3 regions of the Paenibacillus sp. FSL H7-0350 genome follow, and region 2 is predicted to be linked to each of the others. Evidence: riboswitches for the same ligand, from Rfam matches in the RefSeq annotation. Region 2 holds a riboswitch; each other region holds the start of a gene.
The links. Region 2 has a riboswitch for cobalamin ahead of NYE24_RS29565 (energy-coupling factor ABC transporter permease). Riboswitches for the same ligand answer to the same signal wherever they lie in the genome.
Positions count from the first base shown of each region.

Region 1: linked by a shared signal. The riboswitch ahead of NYE24_RS22815 (anaerobic ribonucleoside triphosphate reductase) and the one ahead of NYE24_RS29565 (energy-coupling factor ABC transporter permease) in region 2 are both predicted to bind cobalamin.
Region 3: linked by a shared signal. The riboswitch ahead of NYE24_RS25250 (S-layer homology domain-containing protein) and the one ahead of NYE24_RS29565 (energy-coupling factor ABC transporter permease) in region 2 are both predicted to bind cobalamin.

Region 1 is NZ_CP151972.1:4,985,410-4,991,627, reverse strand. Features, by position in the region: gene NYE24_RS22835 (DUF3800 domain-containing protein) at 1-313, shown strand, start outside; tRNA gene NYE24_RS22830 (tRNA-Thr) at 524-595, opposite strand; gene NYE24_RS22825 (sugar phosphate isomerase/epimerase) at 683-1,462, opposite strand; gene NYE24_RS22820 (MTH1187 family thiamine-binding protein) at 1,510-1,818, opposite strand; cobalamin riboswitch at 2,160-2,393, shown strand; gene NYE24_RS22815 (anaerobic ribonucleoside triphosphate reductase) at 2,737-4,722, shown strand; gene nrdG (anaerobic ribonucleoside-triphosphate reductase activating protein) at 4,719-5,246, shown strand; gene ssuE (NADPH-dependent FMN reductase) at 5,340-5,909, opposite strand.
Region 2 is NZ_CP151972.1:6,582,798-6,589,015, forward strand. Features, by position in the region: gene NYE24_RS29545 (alpha-N-arabinofuranosidase) at 1-272, shown strand, start outside; gene NYE24_RS29550 (DUF6171 family protein) at 283-558, shown strand; gene NYE24_RS29555 (hypothetical protein) at 691-1,056, shown strand; gene NYE24_RS29560 (helix-turn-helix domain-containing protein) at 1,367-2,299, opposite strand; cobalamin riboswitch at 2,439-2,633, shown strand; gene NYE24_RS29565 (energy-coupling factor ABC transporter permease) at 2,918-3,682, shown strand; gene NYE24_RS29570 (energy-coupling factor ABC transporter substrate-binding protein) at 3,682-3,975, shown strand; gene cbiQ (cobalt ECF transporter T component CbiQ) at 3,972-4,760, shown strand; gene NYE24_RS29580 (ABC transporter ATP-binding protein) at 4,773-5,633, shown strand; gene cobJ (precorrin-3B C(17)-methyltransferase) at 5,648-6,218, shown strand, end outside.
Region 3 is NZ_CP151972.1:5,554,595-5,560,812, reverse strand. Features, by position in the region: gene NYE24_RS25250 (S-layer homology domain-containing protein) at 1-2,029, opposite strand, end outside; cobalamin riboswitch at 2,236-2,416, opposite strand; gene NYE24_RS25245 (hypothetical protein) at 3,417-6,218, opposite strand, start outside.

The sequences.
Region 1 (6,218 bases), 1.6 Mb from region 2:
TGAAGCTACATCACATGAACACATAATACTACAATGCCTTGATGTCGTTTTAGGGTCAATGGAATTTAAGTTAAATGGAAAAGATCAAGACAAACCCCCAGGGCAGAGATTACGAGGAAAAAGGACACGAGCCAAAGAAAAATTGTACAAGCTAATTAACAAACGGATTCGAGAAATATATCCTAATTTTAATATTGGTGCCACAACAGGCTCTTCAAATTTAAGTGATCGCTGGTCACACCCTTACAGACATTGGAAGTTTGAGCCTAAGTACACAAAAATTAATAATCAATATAACGCAAAAAATAAATGAGCCCCACTTCACCTACTAAGTAGCCCACGTGGAACGTAAGCCTTCGGTGATAGTCAAGCTCATTTATAGTTTCATTATATAGTTTGCCCTAATAATTTGCAATGGATTATACGGCAACTTCAATAATGCATCAACAACACGTTCATTGAATCAATAAAAAGACGCAGCACCCACTTCCGGGAACCCGCGCCACTATCGACTTCATACAAATGCTGGTGAAGGGAATTGAACCCCCGGCCTACGCATTACGAGTGCGTTGCTCTACCCCTGAGCTACACCAGCTTACAGACTCTGAAGTCTGCCAAACAAAAAACATTATAACTCTTCCAGCGGAAAACGCAACCCCTTTTTCCTCTGGCGGCTGTGTCCTCAGCCGTGCATCAGCCCCAGCCCGCGGAAATAATCCAGCGCGAGCTTAGCGCTTGCAAGGGAGGATACCTCATAGGCCTCTTGCTCCACAATATAATAGAGAATTCCACTCTGCTCCGCGATCTCGAAGACGCTCTGGAAATCCACCTCTCCTTTTCCGAGATCGGTCTCCTCCTGGTTGGCTCCGAAATCCTTAATGTGGACCAGCGGAACACGTCCGGCGTACCTTGAAACATATTGAGCCGGGTTGGCTCCGCCTCTGTGTACCCAGCCCAGATCGAACTCTGCCAGCATCTGCTCCGCAGGAATCCGCTCCAGCCAGATATCGATGACCGCCTTGCCGTCAACCTCTGCGAATTCATAATCATGGTTGTGATAACCGTACTGCATCCCTGCCGCCCGGACCATCGCGGAAGCCTTCTCCAGGAATGGAATGATTCTTGTTACATCCTCTATGGAAGGGTTCTGCGGAAGCGGTGCCGATGGGGTGATCATATATTGCAGTCCGAGCTCTACACCATATTCAATCTCTTTGGCTAATGCCTGTTCCATCTTATCCAGACTGCTGAAGTCCAGACCTACATGCGCCGAAGGGGCAGCCAGGCCAAGTTCATCCAGCTTACGGCGCAGTTCCCCTGCAGATACACCGAAATAACCGGCGAATTCCACTGCCTGGTATCCCATCTCTGCCACCTTGCCCAGTGTACCGAGGAAATCGCGTTCCGTCTGGTCACGCAGTGTATACATTTGAATTCCGATCTGCTGTGCTGCTTCTGTCATGAAGAATCCGCTCCTTATCGGTTAATTCTGATTAGATACTATAGTGGTTACTCTCCCTGAAGCTTACGCTCCACGGATTCCAGCTTGCTGCGGCTGGTGGAGGTCTTGTCGCGCCGGTCGTCGATCTTGAGCGAGGTGGAGACTCTCTGCGCCCCGGCGGTGAACGGCGACTCATGCAGCGCTTCTACCGCAGCCAGAATCCGCGCTACCGGTCCCTCAATAATTGTACCCATAGAAGTTAGCTCATAGGTAATGCCCTCCACCGTCTCCAGCACGCGCTGCATCTCGGCCACATAACTGCTGAGGCTGGTGCTGCCTGTCCCAATCGGAATAACGGTCACTTCGCCAATTGCCATTGTGATCTCCCTCCTAATTATCTGTTGTTCCTGCCTCTTACTTATCCTCTTATTGTAACGCTTCGCCAAGCTTGCCACAAATCACCTGCCACCCCTCTCTATTCTATTAATATCCGTCAAAATAATTACCAGGATTAGACGCACTCTATTTATGGATTCTTTGTGGCGTATTTTCGGAGATTTTATGAAACATTCACGGCAGATTCGGAGGAAAGTTGTGGATTACCTGTGGACTAACTGTGGATCAGCTGTGAGTAAAAGCGCCGAACCCGCTCCCCGTGCGGGATTGCAAAAAAACATTTACAAACACAATATATTGCGGTAGCTTTAATAGATCACAACAAAATATAGTAGAAACGGGTGTTTCACCCCTTGTAATAGAGGTGCGACTTAATAGGGAAGCGCGGTGCAAAACCGCTGCGGTCCCGCCACTGTAACCGGATGCTCCCAGGGCGCGATGCCCCCAGGGCCGCATTCTCCGGCTAATTGCCACTAAGGGGCTGAATAAGCCCCCCGGGAAGGCGCCGGAGGAGTTGCCGGAAGCCAGGAGACCTGCCTGTTTCGGTGGCACCGCTTAGACTCCTGCGAGGAACAGGGGAGGTGTCCGTATGCGGCCTGCCATAGCAGAGTTAGCCTTCCGTCAATCGGGCCATAGGCTGCCGATACCTGAGGACGATCGGGGATTATCTTCAGGTATCGGCTCTGCGGAATATACAAGAACGGGCGTAAGCTATTTGCCCCGTGTCTGCTCGTATGTTCCACCCAGACCACAGGCAAATTTCCGCTTACCGGATCTTTGCATCATGCATTCGGGCATTTCCGGCCTTCCCGGCCGGGGGTGCTTTTTTACTGATGTCCTGACCATTCTATCTATATTACATATTACGCTTACAATACCCGAGAGGAGAGAGTTATATAATGACACTGCTGGAGAAACGTTATAACGAAGGACAAGCTGCACAGGAGGATCTTTTGGAAGAGGTCATTCATCTGGGACGGGATATTATCGACAGCCGGGATCTGGATCTGCTGCGCGAGAACGCCAACCTGAACGGGGAGAGCTTCTCCGGCAAAATGAGCAAGTTCGGCAGTGAATACTCCAAATGGTATGCACGCAATTTCACCATGCCGCCACAGCTGGTACAGGCTACCCTGGATAATGTCGTCTATGTACATGACCTTGATCAATACGCCATTGGAACCACGAACTGCATCTTCATTCCGTTCGAACGGCTTCTCCGTGAAGGCTTCAACACCGGCAACGGCAGTGTACGGCCTCCTAACTCGATTATGACGGCGATGTCGCTGGTGGCGATTATTTTCCAGTCACAGCAGAATGCGCAGTACGGCGGCGTATCCGCCAATAAGCTGGATTATGACCTGGCCCCTTATGTTACCAAATCCTTCTCCAAGCTCTTCCGCAAAGGTCTGGAGTATTTCGAGGAGAATGCAGAGGGTTCTGCACTTGGGGAGATTACGATGAGCCGCAGCGATCTGGCTGAGCAGTATCCGCGCGCCTTCCGTTTTGCCCTGAAGGAGACGCAGAGCGAGACCCTGCAGGCCGCAGAGAGTATGGTACATAACCTGAATACGATGTCCAGCCGCTCCGGCGGCCAGATTCCTTTTACCAGCATCAACTACGGCACCTGCACCTCACCAGAGGGCCAGCTTGTGATCAGCTCGTTGCTAACGGCTACGATGAACGGACTGGGCAGCGGGGAGACACCGGTGTTCCCGATTCAGATTTTCAAATGCAAGCAAGGCATCAACCAGCAACCGGGTGATCCTAACTACGAGCTGTTCCTGAAGGCAGCCGAGTGCTCGGCGCGCAGATTATATCCGAACTTCGCCAATCTGGACGCTCCGCTGAACATGCAGTATTATGATCCGGCTGACCCGGATACCGAGTTCGCTACGATGGGCTGCCGGACCCGTGTACTCAGCGACCGCTTCGGACGCAACCACTGCTCCGGCAAAGGCAACCTGTCCTTCAACACGCTCAACCTGGTGCGTCTTGGACTGGCCCACGGCACGATAACCGGCCGCCGCCTCGCTGCTGACGAAGCAGGATTCTTCGACGACCTCAATCACTATATGGATATTGCACTGGACGGCCTGTTGCACCGCTTCCGTATCCAGGCTTCCCAGAAGGCCAAAGCCTCCGATTTCATGATGCGTGAAGGCGTCTGGGAAGGCGGCGAGCAGCTTGCCCCCGATGACAGCGTAGGCGAACTGCTGAAGCACGGCAGTCTGTCGCTGGGCTTCATTGGAATGGCTGAATGCATGAAAGCCATGTACGGCAAGCACCACGGCGAAGATATGGAGATTCACGCCAAGGCTGTTGCTATCGTCCGCCATATGCGTGAATATTGCGACCGCAAGAGCGAGGAGCTTAACCTCAATATCACCTTGTTTGCAACGCCGGCTGAAGGTCTCTCCGGCAAGTTCACGAAGATCGACCGCAAGGTGCTCGGCTCTATCCCTGGGGTAACGGACCGTGAATACTATACGAACTCGTTCCACATTCCGGTCTATTATGAACTAAGCGCAGCTAAGAAGATCAGCCTGGAAGCTCCGTTCCATGAACATTGCAACGCCGGAGCGATCTCCTATGTCGAGCTGAACGGCAATGCCCGGAGCAACCCGTCAGCCTTCGTCAAAATCATCAAATACGCGCTGGAGCAGGACATCAGCTACTTCAGCATTAATCATCCGATTGACCGCTGCTCCGGCTGCGGCTATGAAGGGGTTATCGGCACGAATTGCCCGACCTGCAATGCCCATGAGGATACCACCCATATCCGCCGTCTGCGCCGGGTTACCGGGTATCTGACCGGTGACTACCAGACCCGCTTCAATGCTGCCAAGCAAGCCGAAGTCCGGGACCGTGTTAAGCATCTATGAACATCTGCGGATATTACCCGGAGTCGATCAATGAAGGGGAAGGCCTGCGGGCCGTCCTCTTCTTCAGCGGCTGCCGCCACCGCTGCCCGGGCTGCTTCAACCCAAAGACCTGGAACTTTAATTACGGGGAGGTCTTTACCCCGGAGCGGCGGCGGGAGATTATAGAGGAAATTGCAGGCAATCCGCTGCTGGACGGCTTGACGCTTGCGGGAGGGGACCCTTTTTTCTCGGCTGAGGAGGCTGCAGACTTCATTCACGAGCTGCGCGCGGAGCTGCCGGACTTCCCAATCTGGATCTATACCGGCTATACGTACGAGGAGCTTACGGCTTCACCGGGCTCTGCGGAATGGAATCTGCTGGCCTTGTGCCAGGTCGTGATCGACGGACGGTTCGTCGAAGAGCTCAAAGACCTTACCCTCTCCTACCGGGGAAGCAGCAACCAGCGGATCATTGATATTCCGGCGAGTCTGGCGGGAGATAGGGTCGTACTGTGGGAGCCGGAGCTGAGCTTTCAAGGGGTATGAAATCCCCATACAAAAAGGCACTACACTCCCGCATTCGGGTAGTGTAGTGCCTTTTGATTGTACCGGGCGGCAAATGGAGCCGGCAGCCTAACGTTATTCTACGGCTGCTGATTGCCCTGCCTTGCGCCCCACCTTATGCTCCGTCTCTTCCGCCAGCTCTTCCAGCACGCTGTCCAGGCGAAGCTTCAGCTCCTCAGCCAGCTCAACTACGCCCTGGTCGTTACGCACTGCCTGGGAGTCTACGGCGTAGACGCCGCCAAGAATGTAGCGGGCGCCAAGTACGGACAGTACCGGCTTCAGCGCATAGTCAATCGCCAGCAGATGCGCGAGACTTCCGCCCATGAAGAGCGGCAGGACGATTTTGCCGGCCAGCCCTTTTTGCGGCACCAGATCCAGGAAGGTCTTCAGCACTCCCGTGTAAGAAGCCTTATATACCGGACTGACGACGATTACCGCATCGGCTTCCGCCACGATCCCATTCGCCTTGACGATGGCTTCACTCTCGAACTTGGTGTGAATCAGATCCTCCGCCGGAAGCTCAGCGACATTGATCCGCTCCACTTCATACCCGCGTTCACGCAGGGCACTCTCTGCATACTCAATCACGGCATTAATCCGTGAGACCAGAGAGGGTGTTCCGTTAATTACGACTATTTTGGCCATTTCCGCACCTCTTCCGTCCGCAAGATAGGATGGGCCGGGCTGCTTCGCCGGGCGCCAATACTTTAAATTAGTAATAATCCTAGCAGAGTACAAGGAATATTGTCAAACCCCTCTTATGCTTGCAAACCGCTGCCGCTCTGGTTATAATAAACGGCAAACCTATACCCCCACCAGGCCAACGACCGGCATCCAACCGCGAGGCGTCTGCGACCGGAGCAGCTTCCTGTTCCCTAAGTTTACCGGGTTTCGCCCGTTACCGCGAAGACCAAAGAGGGCCTGATTCCGCGCTGCATAGCTGCTATACGTGAA
Region 2 (6,218 bases):
TAACCGCAGAAGGCGTAATCCATGTCAGCCTGTGTAACCTGAATCATGCGGCATCGGCAACCCTGCCGCTGGAACTGCGCGGATTGGCTGGACAAGCATCCGTAAGCGGAACTACGCTGGCCGGAGCTTCCATCGATGCCCACAATAGCTTTGAGCAGCCGGAAGCTGTGACACCACAGACATTCAGCGCCTTCAAGCTTGAAGGGGATACGCTGACTGTAGAACTGCCGCCAATGTCGGTAACCGTTCTGGAAATTACTCCGAAGGCATAAGGAACGCAGGATGGCGACCACTTCAACCTGCAAGGGATGCCGTGAGGAGTACAAGGTCACGGAAGCGCAGATTGCCCGCATTCTGGCCTCCTCCATGTTCAATCCTGACAATTCGGCTTCCGATGAGGTCTATGCCGAGCGGCTGGCGATCTGCGGGACCTGCCCGAAGCTGCAGGATGGCGTAACCTGTACTGCCTGCGGGTGCATCATTCCTGTCGTGGCCCGGCTGAAGGCCCGCAGCTGTCCGCTGCCGGGCGGCGGAAAGTGGCAGCCGGTGGCGGAATGACGGCTCACGCCTGGCGCAAGAGGCCATGCTAAACAGATAGGCTAGAAGCCGCCCTTGCCATAAGAGCCGGATCGATCACCGAAAGCCCCTCCAACCTGCACAATGCTGCGGTTGGAGGGGCTTTTTTGCGTTATGGAGGTGAGGGGAAAGGGACATGGAAGTGTTAGAGGAGGCGAAGTTGGCAAAGTAAAGGGGGAAAATCCAATTGGTACGGCGGGAAGTGGGCTGGATGAGGGAATGAGAGGGATAAATCCCACTGATACGGTAGAAAGTGGGGTGGATGAGGAAATGAGAGGGATAAATCCCTCTAATGCGGCGGGAAGTGGGCTTGAGGAGGAAATGAAAGGGATAAATCCCTCTAATGCGGCGGAAAATGGGCTGGAGGAAGGGAATGAGAGGGATAAATCCCTCTGGTGCGGTGAGAAGCTGGCTGGATGGATGTTGGGAGGGGCATTAGTGCCCCTGAATCGGCCGAAAGTGGGCGATGAGCGGAAATGAGGGGCATTAGTGCCCCTGAATCGGTTGAAAGTGGGCGATGAGCGGAAATGAGGGGCATTAGTGCCCCTGAATCGGTTGAAAGTGGGCGATGAGCGGAAATGAGGGGCATTAGTACCCCTGAATTGGTCGAAAGTGGGCTTTGGGCGGAAATGAGAGACATTAGTACCCCTAAATTCGTGGAAGTGGGCGTTAAGCAGTAGTGAGGAGTTTTGGCTCCAAAAGTAGCTGAAACGAAAACTAACCTAATTAGTCTAACTAATCTAACTAATCAATCAATCAATCTCCCCCTACCTACCTGCTAAGCAGGCCTTTACAAAGAACCCGGCAAATCTGCCACACCATCCGTATAAAACAATTCAAACACCAGATCCTCGTTGTAATTGCCGAAGCCTTTGCCGAACAGGGTGAGACCGCCGATGTGCTCGGCATCCTCCTCGACGGAGAGCCGGAAGGTCCATTGTTTGTTGCGGATGCCTACCTGATCGAGGGTGACCTCCGACAGCTTTTGCCCGTCCATGTAGGTACCCGTCTGCGTAATCCGCAGCTGCTTGAGCAGGCCGTATTGGTTGGTTAGTGCGGGCCACCAGGCCGGTGTGTATTTTCCCGGATTATCTCCGTAGTCACCGGGACTGGTCCAGAAGCCGAGCGATTGTCCGTTCAACGTGAAGGTAATATCCGACGGCCAGTTGTTGTTAATCGACGGGGCTTCGGATGCAATCTCCATCGTGATGGCAAGCTCCTCCGGCTGCTGGCTGGACAGCAGGAAATTCGGGATTTTATACTCGACGAACCCCTTGCCGAACCAGAGAATCCCGGCGTTCACCCGCTCCTGGTCCCAGAAATAACGGGGATCGTCAAAGTGTCCGATGACCCTCTCCGTCGTAGACAGTCCGCAGGTAGGCTCGATCTGGAAGTCGGAATAATGCCCCACCGGGATGTCCTTGCGGTACCCTCTACGCGGAGTCCGGGCTTGTCCCGGAAACACAATCTCTGCCCCGTCTGCGGCCAGTGTACAAATCTTTTGCAGTCCGCTTTTGCCGGGAGCCATGTGGCTGCGGATCAGCCCGGCGGCTTCGAGCTTGCGCACATGCATGGTCATAATCGCACTGCTTAGCTTGAGGGCTGCGGCCAGTTCCTTCACGTTCATGGGTTTATCGGACAGCAGCCGCAGCATATGCAGGCGCACGGTACTGGACAGGGCCTCGTACACGGGCAGGGATTGTTCAGTTAGATCAAGTTTCATCGGATGCCTCCACGTTCAGGTTATATAGTTAATAATTATATTACTCAAATAAAATTTCTACAAGCTATGATTGGCTGCAGGCCAGCTTTTCCAATTTATATCACAGACACGCTAGGCCGAGTCCGCTATGATGTGAGATGAATTAGCAATGAAACAAGGTGCTCTTGCCGGAAGCGGCAAGGGATAACAGGGAATCGGGTGCAACTCCCGAGCGGTCCCGCCACTGTATGGAAGAGCTGCACTTCATGAGGTCACTCGGGAAGCCCCGGGGAAGACGAAGCCTGCGGCGCCTGTATTCCAAGCCAGGAGACCTACCTTGTCGACGCACACCACGACTCTACGCGGATAGGAGCGGTGTACGGATAGGTTAATGAGAAGAGGCGTTCTGCCCTGATGGACCGGAGGAATCTTGAGTGTAGAGAGGCCCCCCGGTTTATAGCTGCTGGATACAAGGATACGGCCCCTAGTGATGGGACGATGAGAAGCACCTTGTTTCGCTTAGCTCCTGGCTGCGTGCTCTATCGAACTTGCCTGCGTACATACACTCCCACCCTTTAGGGTGGGTTTTTTTGGCTTTATGATCTTAAATGGGAAATCAACAAACATGGAGGGTGACAAATGCAAAAACACAGAGGGTGGAGCTTTGCGGCACTGGTTGCCGGATTTACGGTGTACTTTATGCTGAACGAACCGGGGACGGCCCGCGCGATGCACATTATGGAAGGATTCCTGCCGGTTGGCTGGGCGGTCTTCTGGTGGGCGGCGTTTATCCCGTTCTTTGTCCTGGGAATCTTCAAGCTGAGAGCCATGACCCGGGAGAACCCGGAGCTGAAGCTGCTGTTGGGTCTGGCCGGGGCGTTTACCTTCGTCCTGTCTGCGCTCAAAATGCCTTCCGTGACCGGAAGCAGCTCACACCCCACCGGTACCGGACTGGGTGCGGTAATGCTGGGGCCGCTGCCCATGAGCGTAATCGGCTCGATTGTCCTGCTGTTTCAGGCGCTGCTGCTGGCGCACGGCGGGATCACTACGCTTGGAGCCAATGCGTTCTCGATGGCGGTGGCGGGTCCTTTTGCCGGATATACAGTGTATAAGCTGATGATGAAAATGCCGGACCGCGAGAAGCTGGCCTTATTCTGTGCGGCTGCGATGGCTGATCTGAGTACGTATGTAGTGACTTCCTTTCAACTGGCGGTGGCTTTTCCGGCGGCGGATGGCGGCGTTCTGGCTTCTTTTCTCAAATTCGGGGGGATTTTTGCCGTGACGCAAATCCCGCTGGCCATCAGTGAAGGGCTGTTGACGGTACTGCTGTGGAACTGGCTGAAATCGTATAGCCCGAATGAATTGTCGCTTCTGAAACGCAAGGTGAACGGAGGAAGAGCCTAATGAGCAATAGATGGAAAAATGGATTGATGCTGCTGGTTGTTATTCTGCTGGTCATTCTGCCGCTGCTGCTGGTTAATGGGGAATTCGGAGGGGCCGATGATGCGGCTGAAGGTGTGATTACCGAGATTAACCCTGACTATAAGCCGTGGTTCAAGCCGCTGACTGAGCTGCCAGGGGAGACGGAGAGTATGCTGTTCGCATTGCAGGCAGCGATGGGTGCAGGTGTGATCGGTTATACCTTGGGGCTGCTCAAGGGCAAGCAGGGCGGGACGAAGCAGCATAGCAGCAAGTGATCCGGCGGATTGACGTTCTCTCCTACAATAATGCGCTGCGCCAGTTATCCCCGATGTGGAAAAGCTCGTTCGCAGCCCTGATGTTCCTGCTCTCTTACACGGTACATCCGGTACTACAGGCTGCAATCACCCTATGGATGATGTCCTGGTGTGTATTACAGGCCCGTATTCCCTTCCGTGCTTATGGCATGCTGTTCGGCACAGCGCTGCTGTTCTATGCGCTTAGCGTACCGGCACTGCTCGTGGAATTCGGGCACCCGGCATCGGGAGAGGCAGGGATATTCTCATTTCCGGGACTGAACCTGCCGGTATATGTTACAGCGGCCGGGCTTCAGCGGGCAGGAGAGCTGCTGGCCAGAATCTCTGCTTGCATGAGCTGTTTCTTTTTCCTGATGTTCACTACTCCGTTTAGTGAGCTTTTGCAGGTGCTGCGCAGGCTGCGGATGCCGCAAATTGTCCTGGAGCTGATGCTGATTATGTACCGCTTCTTATTCCTGCTGAGTGATGCAGCGCATGGTCTGCTGCTGGCCCGCAGGCTGCGCGGAGGCCGGCGGGGCTACAAGGCCAGACTGCGGGAGACTGCGGCCATGGCAGGAGCGCTGTTCGGCAACACGATGCACCGGTATTACGGATTATCGCAGGGGCTGCTGGCCCGCGGATTCACAGACGAGATTATTATCCCGCCTTATACGGCGCGTCCTGTGCCGAGGCGCTATACAATCCAGGCTTATACCGGTATTGCGCTACTGTTGCTGGCTGAGACGTACTTTATCACTAACACATGAAAGGAGCCGGTCATGGATCAGGAATATAGTCTGAGTTGTGACGGAGTGGTCTTCCGTTACCCTGATACGAAGGAGCCTGCGCTGCATGAACTGACGTTCTCCATCCCCGCAGGCAGCAAGACGGCAATAATCGGTCATAACGGTTCGGGCAAATCGACGTTGTTCCTGCATGCCGTTGGCATTCTGCGCCCGCAGCAGGGTACGGTTGTGCAAGGAGGGAAGGCGTTATCCTACTCCAAAAAAGAGCTGGCCGCTCTGCGGCGGAAGGTGGGCCTGGTCTTCCAGGACCCTGAGCAGCAGCTGATCCTCAGCACACCGCTGGAGGATGTGTCGTTTGGGCTGCGCGGCAGCGGAATGGCTGAACCGGCTATTGCTGCGCGCTGCCGGGAGGTCATGGAGCTGCTGAATCTGACTGATCTGGGTGATAAACCGATTCATCAGCTTAGCCTGGGCCAGAAAAAACGCACAGCACTCGCCGGTGTACTGGCTATGGAGCCTGAGCTAATTCTATTGGATGAGCCGACCTCGTATCTGGACCCGTTATCGGAAACGCAGATGCTGAAGGGCCTTGAAGCCATACATGATAAAGGGACAACCGTAGTTATGGCTACGCATGACATGAACCTGGCTTACCGCTGGGCGGACTGGATTATTGTGCTGGAGCATGGAAGATGCAGGGCGGCGGGGACACCGGAGGAGATTTTTGCGGGACGGGAGGAGCTATTGTCCATCGGGCTGGGACTGCCGCTGCTGGCTGACTTATGGTTCAGCCTGCCTGATCGCCTGACCGCAGGTCAGAGCGCTCCCCGCACCGCCGATGAATTCAAATTGAAACTGCATAAGCTGCTTGCGCTTGACCACAGCCATTCATGAACGGGGGAAGAGGAATGAACAAACAAGGAAAATTGCTGATTATCGGCTTCGGCCCCGGAGCGCTGGAGCATATTACCGGCCGCGCACTGGCTGCGCTGGATGAGAGTGAGGCGGTCATTGGCTATACCACTTATGTAGATCTGATCCGGCCGCTGCTGCGGCATCAGGAGATTGTCGGCACGGGGATGACTGAAGAGGTCAGCCGGGCCCAGGAGGCTGTCCGCAGAGCAGAAGCCGGGCAGACCATTGCGGTAATCTCCAGCGGCGATGCCGGTGTTTACGGAATGGCCGGGCTGGTCTACGAGGTGCTGATTGAACGCGGCTGGAGCCGCTCAGAGGGGGTGCAGGTGGAGGTAATCCCGGGAATCTCGGCGATCCAGTCCTGCTCTTCGCTGCTTGGGGCCCCGATTATGCATGACTCCTGCACGATCAGCCTGAGCGATCATCTTACGCCCTGGGAGAGCATAGCTGCGCGTGTGGAAGTGGCGGGGGCAGCGGATTTTGTCATTGCGTTCTATAATCCGCGCAGCGGCAGACGGACGCGCCAGATTGAAGAAGCACGCAATATTCTGCTGCGCTACCGTG
Region 3 (6,218 bases), 1.0 Mb from region 2:
TATCTTCGTCGCTGAACTTACCAGCCCCTGCTCCAGTTGATGCTGCATCCAGCTTATAAGCTCTAACTATCATTACAGCCATATCCTGACGCGTAACCAGCCCGTCCGGTTTGAACGTCTTAGCCGTCACGCCGCTGATAATTCCCAGCTCCTTCGCCCGGTTCACTGTTCCATAATACCATGTACCGGCCTTAACATCACTGAAGGCCCCAGCGGAAGCCGCCGCAGACGGCTCATTCCCGGTTAACCGCAGCAACAGCGCTGCAAATTCAGCACGGGTAATATTCTTTTTCGGCGCAAACACCAGACTGCCCTCACTCACACCATTCATCAGCTTGCGGTCATACGCCGTGTATACTGACTCCAGCGCCCAAGGCGAGATCGACTTCACATCGGCAAAAGCCGGACGGTCCGCCGCAGCAGAAGCCACCGTTACCGGGACCGTATGACGCACGATGGCAGGGGTCTTATCCTTCAGATATCCCGTAACCGTCAGGGTATATTTATTCGCCGGCAGACCACCAGCCACAACAGCCACGCCCGCAGCATCTGTAACTGCCGTTTTGCCGCCGATGGTTACCTGTACGCCTGCTGCCGGTGAAGTTACCGGATCAGAGGTGAAGGTCGCCTCATTCCAGACCCATTGCTTCTGGTTCACCTGCACCTTCAGATCTTGTCCAGGCTGCGGCTGTGCGGGCGTCACGGTTACGGCATCAACCACCTGCGTGTTGTCTCCGCCATAATAGACCACAATGCGGTCATTCTCCTCCAGCGCGAAGTCGCCCATCCCTACACTTGGATAGATCCATGCTCCGCCGCGGGCGACCACATACATCCAGCCATCATATCCGCCAAAAGTACCCGCAATCACGCCGCCGATCCCCGTCACATAATTGCCTGCTTCATTGACCAGGGCCAGGCGCTTGGCGGCTGCTGTCTTTTCCAGTGCATTAAGCACATTCCCTGCATACACGCTGCCTTCAGCCAAGGCTCCATTCGGACCTTCAACAGTAACCGAGACACTTACCTGATGATTCTTCACTGGTGTGCCGCTAAAATCAAAGAGCTTAGCGCCTGTACCAAACAGCTTGTACGCTACCAAAGCCTCCAGCGCCTGCTCCGTAGAGAGCGGATTGGAGCTGCCGCCCGCAGTGTGGACGAATCCGCCATCTGCTGCGCTGAAGCTCAGCAGCTTGCTGACCAGATTAATCTGGCCTTTGGTATACTCTGCTCCTGCCGGATCAATGCCGAAGGCAGACAGACCGATAATGGCCTGAGCTACACTCTCGCTGCTGTCGCCATATCCGCCGTTCTTGTCCTGTGCCTTAGCCAGCCAGGCTGCCGCCCGCTGACCGGCAGTATTCACGGCTGCTTCCTGCTTGTGTCCAGCCAGTGCGTTCAGCGTCATCGCTGTCATATCCGGATCACTCGCACCCGTAGTCAGGGTGAAGCCGCCGTCCGGGTTCTGCTTCGCCAGAATCTCTGCCAGCAGCTTGGACGGTGTCCATTTCGCATTTGCCGGGATCGTATAGCTGCCGGAATCCAGAGCGAGCAGTGCATAGACCGGATTATTCAGCGTCTGGCCGGTAATTGCATCGTGATTGTAGAGCTTCTCGATCAGGTTATAGCCTGCCACATTCGCCGGGTCGCCGCCCAGTGCCTTAACGGCAAGCGTAATCCGGGCATAGTCCGTAGCTCTGGCAAAAACACCCTTAGCCTCACTCACCTTACCTTCAAGCGCCTTCAGATAGCTGGCAGGAACCTTGTAGCCTGCTTGTGCAAGGCCAATCGCCTGCCAATCCGACTGGACTCCGTTCTTCAGCATGAATTCCGCAGTCGCATAGACCGCAGCGGTTACGCTGGCAGCCTCACTTGCGGGCAGAGCGGATACTGCAGGCGCGGAAGTCCCGCCTGCCTGTGCAGCAGCAGCTTGTCCTGCCGGGGCTACAGCTGCTCCCAGCAGTGCGAACAGCATAATGACAGCAAGCCCCAACCGTATGAACCTGGATGATAGAGAATGGTTCTTCATAACTAACCTCTTTCCTGAAATAGAATGGATGAATCCTGCTTCCTCCGCAAAGAGAGCGGCAACCTAAAGACCGCCCTATGCAGGGCGGCCGGGGAAGAATACAATACAGGGCGGCTGAAGGAGTCGATGGCTCTCCAACATTACATTGAGCTTATACAGCCCTCGCCAATATCAGCATCTGCTCCACATTCTTACCCCCGAAGAATAGAAACAACATCGAAAAAGGCAGGTCTCCTGGCTCATACTTCACCGCTTCCCCCGCCTTCCCATCCAATTAGCAGACAGTGGCTCCTCAGGAGTTGCTCCGTATTTACAGTGGCGGGACCGCGCCGGACTTGCACCGGGCTTCCCTTTTAAGCAGATTGCTCTATTAGACATAGCTCTGCCAGCATCTGCTAGCGACAGCGTCCGGTCTCTAAGGCAATCTGCACCTTTTCCCAAAGCTTATTAAATTTTAATATTCTCAAACCATCATATCGACTATTCCCCTGTATGTCTATAGACAAGGTATATCTATTCCAGCGCCCCAAGACTCAGCCCATTCCGCACAAAAATCCTGAATAGCACATGCCCGCTCCCCCGGCACATTCGTACTATTCAGGACTATAAAAAGTTAATCTTCTGCTGCTAATCAAGACGTTGGTCTACTGCAAATCAACACTCTAGCGCACCTATGGAGACCGCGGCAGAAGGCCGATTGTATTCTATACATCAGAATTAGTATAAAAGCAGCCGATAACGCATTCTGTTGCACTTCATACCATCGATTTCGGCAAATCCCCCTCAGCCGGGCTAAATCCCAAAAATCTACTGCACCAAATACAACAGAACGCCATATTAACTCCATTATGCCTGATTCTAGTGTACAAAGTGCGATCGAGCCGCTTCTTCCGGACACTACCATACTTAACTAATTACTTTATGCTCTTATCAGCCCGCTGGAGCGCCAATCATTGTACTACGTTAAAGTAGCATGCACTAGGCTCTGACTAGTCCTCCATGCCGCGCTATATGCGCACAACGGTTCAGCTGCCGCTAGTCGATCATCAGGTTCAAACTAATCAACATTCATTTAATCCCCTCGCTTGCTGAGGGTTTGCAGTCCCCCAACTAACAAAGGTGAGAACGTTATGCTTAAATGCAATCTGTACAACTAAATCGTCTGATTTACGGCCAAATGTACTTTTAGCTGTATTTCGTGCAACTAAAATGCTTATGTACCCGGCTTTTCGCCCATTCAGGGCAAATATAGTTGTATAGAATACAGTTAGGAGAGGTATGCCTTCCTTTTCACTGTTTTTAGTTGTACAGAGTACACCTATCTCTGTAAGTAATGTTACCTGATCGCATTAGTTAAAAGCTTACGCAGCCTGCTATTGCCGCTGCTTTATTCTGCGTCCGTGTCCGCCTCCGGGCTTGCGGAAGCGGATGGCTCCGCACTAGGCGCGGCTGCAGCTGTAGCTTCCGGGGCGCTGCCCGGATCTGCCGCCAGCTTCAGCGAGTATCTTCCGGCGGTGATCATATCACCTGCCGCCAGCTTCGCGCCTGCTGAAAGCTCCACCGTCACCTCGTATACGCGTGACGGAGGAGTGCCGGCGGCTCCACTGTCCGCATCGCCGTCCACTCCCGCTCCTGCATCACCCTTCGCACCGCCGTCCACTCCCGCTCCTGCATCACCCTTCGCATCGCCGTCCACTCCGGCTCCTGCATCACCCTTCGCATCGCCGTCCACTCCGGCTCCTGCATCACCCTTCGCATCGCCGTCCGCTCCGGCGCCTGCCTTACCACTCGCATCGCCGTCCGCTCCGGCGCCTGCCTTACCACTCGCATCGCCGTCCGCTCCGGCGCCTGCCTTACCACTCGCATCGCCATCCGCTCCGGCTCCTGTATTACCCTTCGCATCGCCATCCGCTCCGGCTCCTGTATTACCCTTCGCATCGCCATCCGCTCCGGCTCCTGTATTACCCTTCGCATCGCCGTCCACTCCGGCGCCTGCTGCAACCTGGCAACTGCTAACCGTTGCCTTAACCTCATAGTCCGTAACGCCGCTGGCGGACTCCACGCCGATCCGCTCCGGCTTGAAGGCGGAGCATTCCGCAGCATCAGTGAAGCTGAACAACAGCTTCACGCTGTTATTCTTACCCGCTTCTCCGCTTCCCGCATCTCCGCTACTATTCCCGCCAGTCCCTGCATCACCGCCGTTATTCCCGCCGATAAGCCGGACTGAGACCGGAGCCGCTACAGCGGCTTGTCCGGTCTCTGCCGGAAGCGGGCTGGGGCTGGCCACCGGCGCAGCTGTATCCTTGCCGCGTCCCCCTAGCTGGCTCAGCAGGATAACCGCCGCAATCAGAATGATCCCGAGGATGCTCCCTGAGATCAGGATTTGAAATCGGCTGCGGCTGACCCACCGCGCCAGCGGCGAAGCCAGCTGGGCGCGGGCTTCATTGTAGACAGTCTGCATGGCAGGCGTTGCTGTGTCGAGATGGGTTTTGCGGAATTCCCGGTTCTTGAACGCCTCGCGGTCGCTCTTTAGGAAATATCTCAGCACGGCCCGCTTGTAATTCGGCCACAGCTTCTTGCCTGAGCTTGCGAACAGCCAGCTATGCTGCGACCAGTCCAGGAACCGGTACACTGTCTCCTTGTCATTGCCCGCCTTGCGGACCACCAGATCCAGCAGCGCATCATAATCCAGCGGTCCGCCTTCACGTTCACTGCTGTGATAGAAGGCCAGCGGCAGCCGGTCGAATGGCTCAAGGCTCCGCGCTTCCTTCAGCCACCGCGCGCCCAGCAACTGTACATCGTCCAGCTCACGCGGCGTCAGTCCGGCAAAAATCTCCTCGTCCGGCGACTCCTCCCCGAACCAGCGGTAGGCCGCGCGCAGCGCATTCGCTTTGCGCTTCGCAATCGCATCGAGCGGCGGCTGCCAGTCTGCCGTATCCCGGTAACGCAGGAACGAGATCTCCAGCAGCTGCTCCATCGTCAGCTCGTCCAGCGAGAGCCGGTTCAGCAGGAAGCGGTCCGCAACCGTGCCCAACTCCTCCATAACGGACAAGGCCTCCGGGTACACACCGCCTCTGCGGCGCTGCTTCTCTGCCTGTTGGACCGCTTCATGAACAGCCGTTACCGCCGCTACCGGATCGGACTCCCGCTGCAGCTTCTCCAGCAGATATTCCTTGAAGGTATCCCGTACCGCTGCCTGCTGAAGCACTTCTGGAAGGCTCCGGCCGAAGTGGCCCACGAGGCGGAGGATATCCGCCGTCCCGGCAGCGGCAGCCAGCCGGGATTCCAGATACGGCTCGAACAGCGCTCTGCGGAAGAGAGATTGGGACAGCACTTTTTTGAAGAATGCCTCACTAAGCTCCGCATCACTCTCAATAATCCCGTAAGCCGCCGACAGCACATCCTCCCGGCCCCCGGACTGGCAGTTCAGCATCCCGTTGATGAAGTAATCGACGATCTTCACCCGGTAATTATGGCCCGGCAGCGCGTAATACGCCTTGAACTGTTCCAGGATCTCCGTTGACGGAATCCCCTTCTTGCGGATCAGATCATATTCGCGGTCGAACCGCTCCAGGAACATATCATTCAGCCGCACCCGCGAGTCCAGCTTCCCCTCCGGCTTCAGATAGGACAGCAGGCCGCCGAGTATAGCGTTCTTGTTGTCTGTATATAAGGCTTCGTTGCCTTGCTCGATTTCATAAAAGACCGCCAGCTCATTGTAGAGCGCCAGCGACAGCTTACGCTCCGGACTCTCTCCGAGCAGCAGGCTGTCGGCAAACTTAGCGAAATCGCGGAGGCTTCCGCCCTTCTCCACCAGCGTCTTCCAGGCCAGATCGGCATAGATCTGCCGCGACTCGCCGAAGTCGGTATTCAGGAACCTTGCACCTGCCAGATCGAAGATGTAATCCTTCTCGATATTACGGTCGCCCGGACGCAGTGAGCCCTTTTCCACGAAGGTCAGGTGAATATATTTGCGGCTCTGCGGCTCCTTGGCATACGTGATCACTCCGAGCCTGCGGCGGAAGTCATATGGCAGCGCAGCGAAGATAACTTCCGTCAGCCGGACCGCACGCTGCGACAAATCACTGATGGGCACATCCAGCGCTACATAGATTTTCTTCTTCCCGGCTACGGACAGCATTACCGCCTGCAGCAGGGCTTTGAACAGCTCTTCTGTGAATCCTAGACC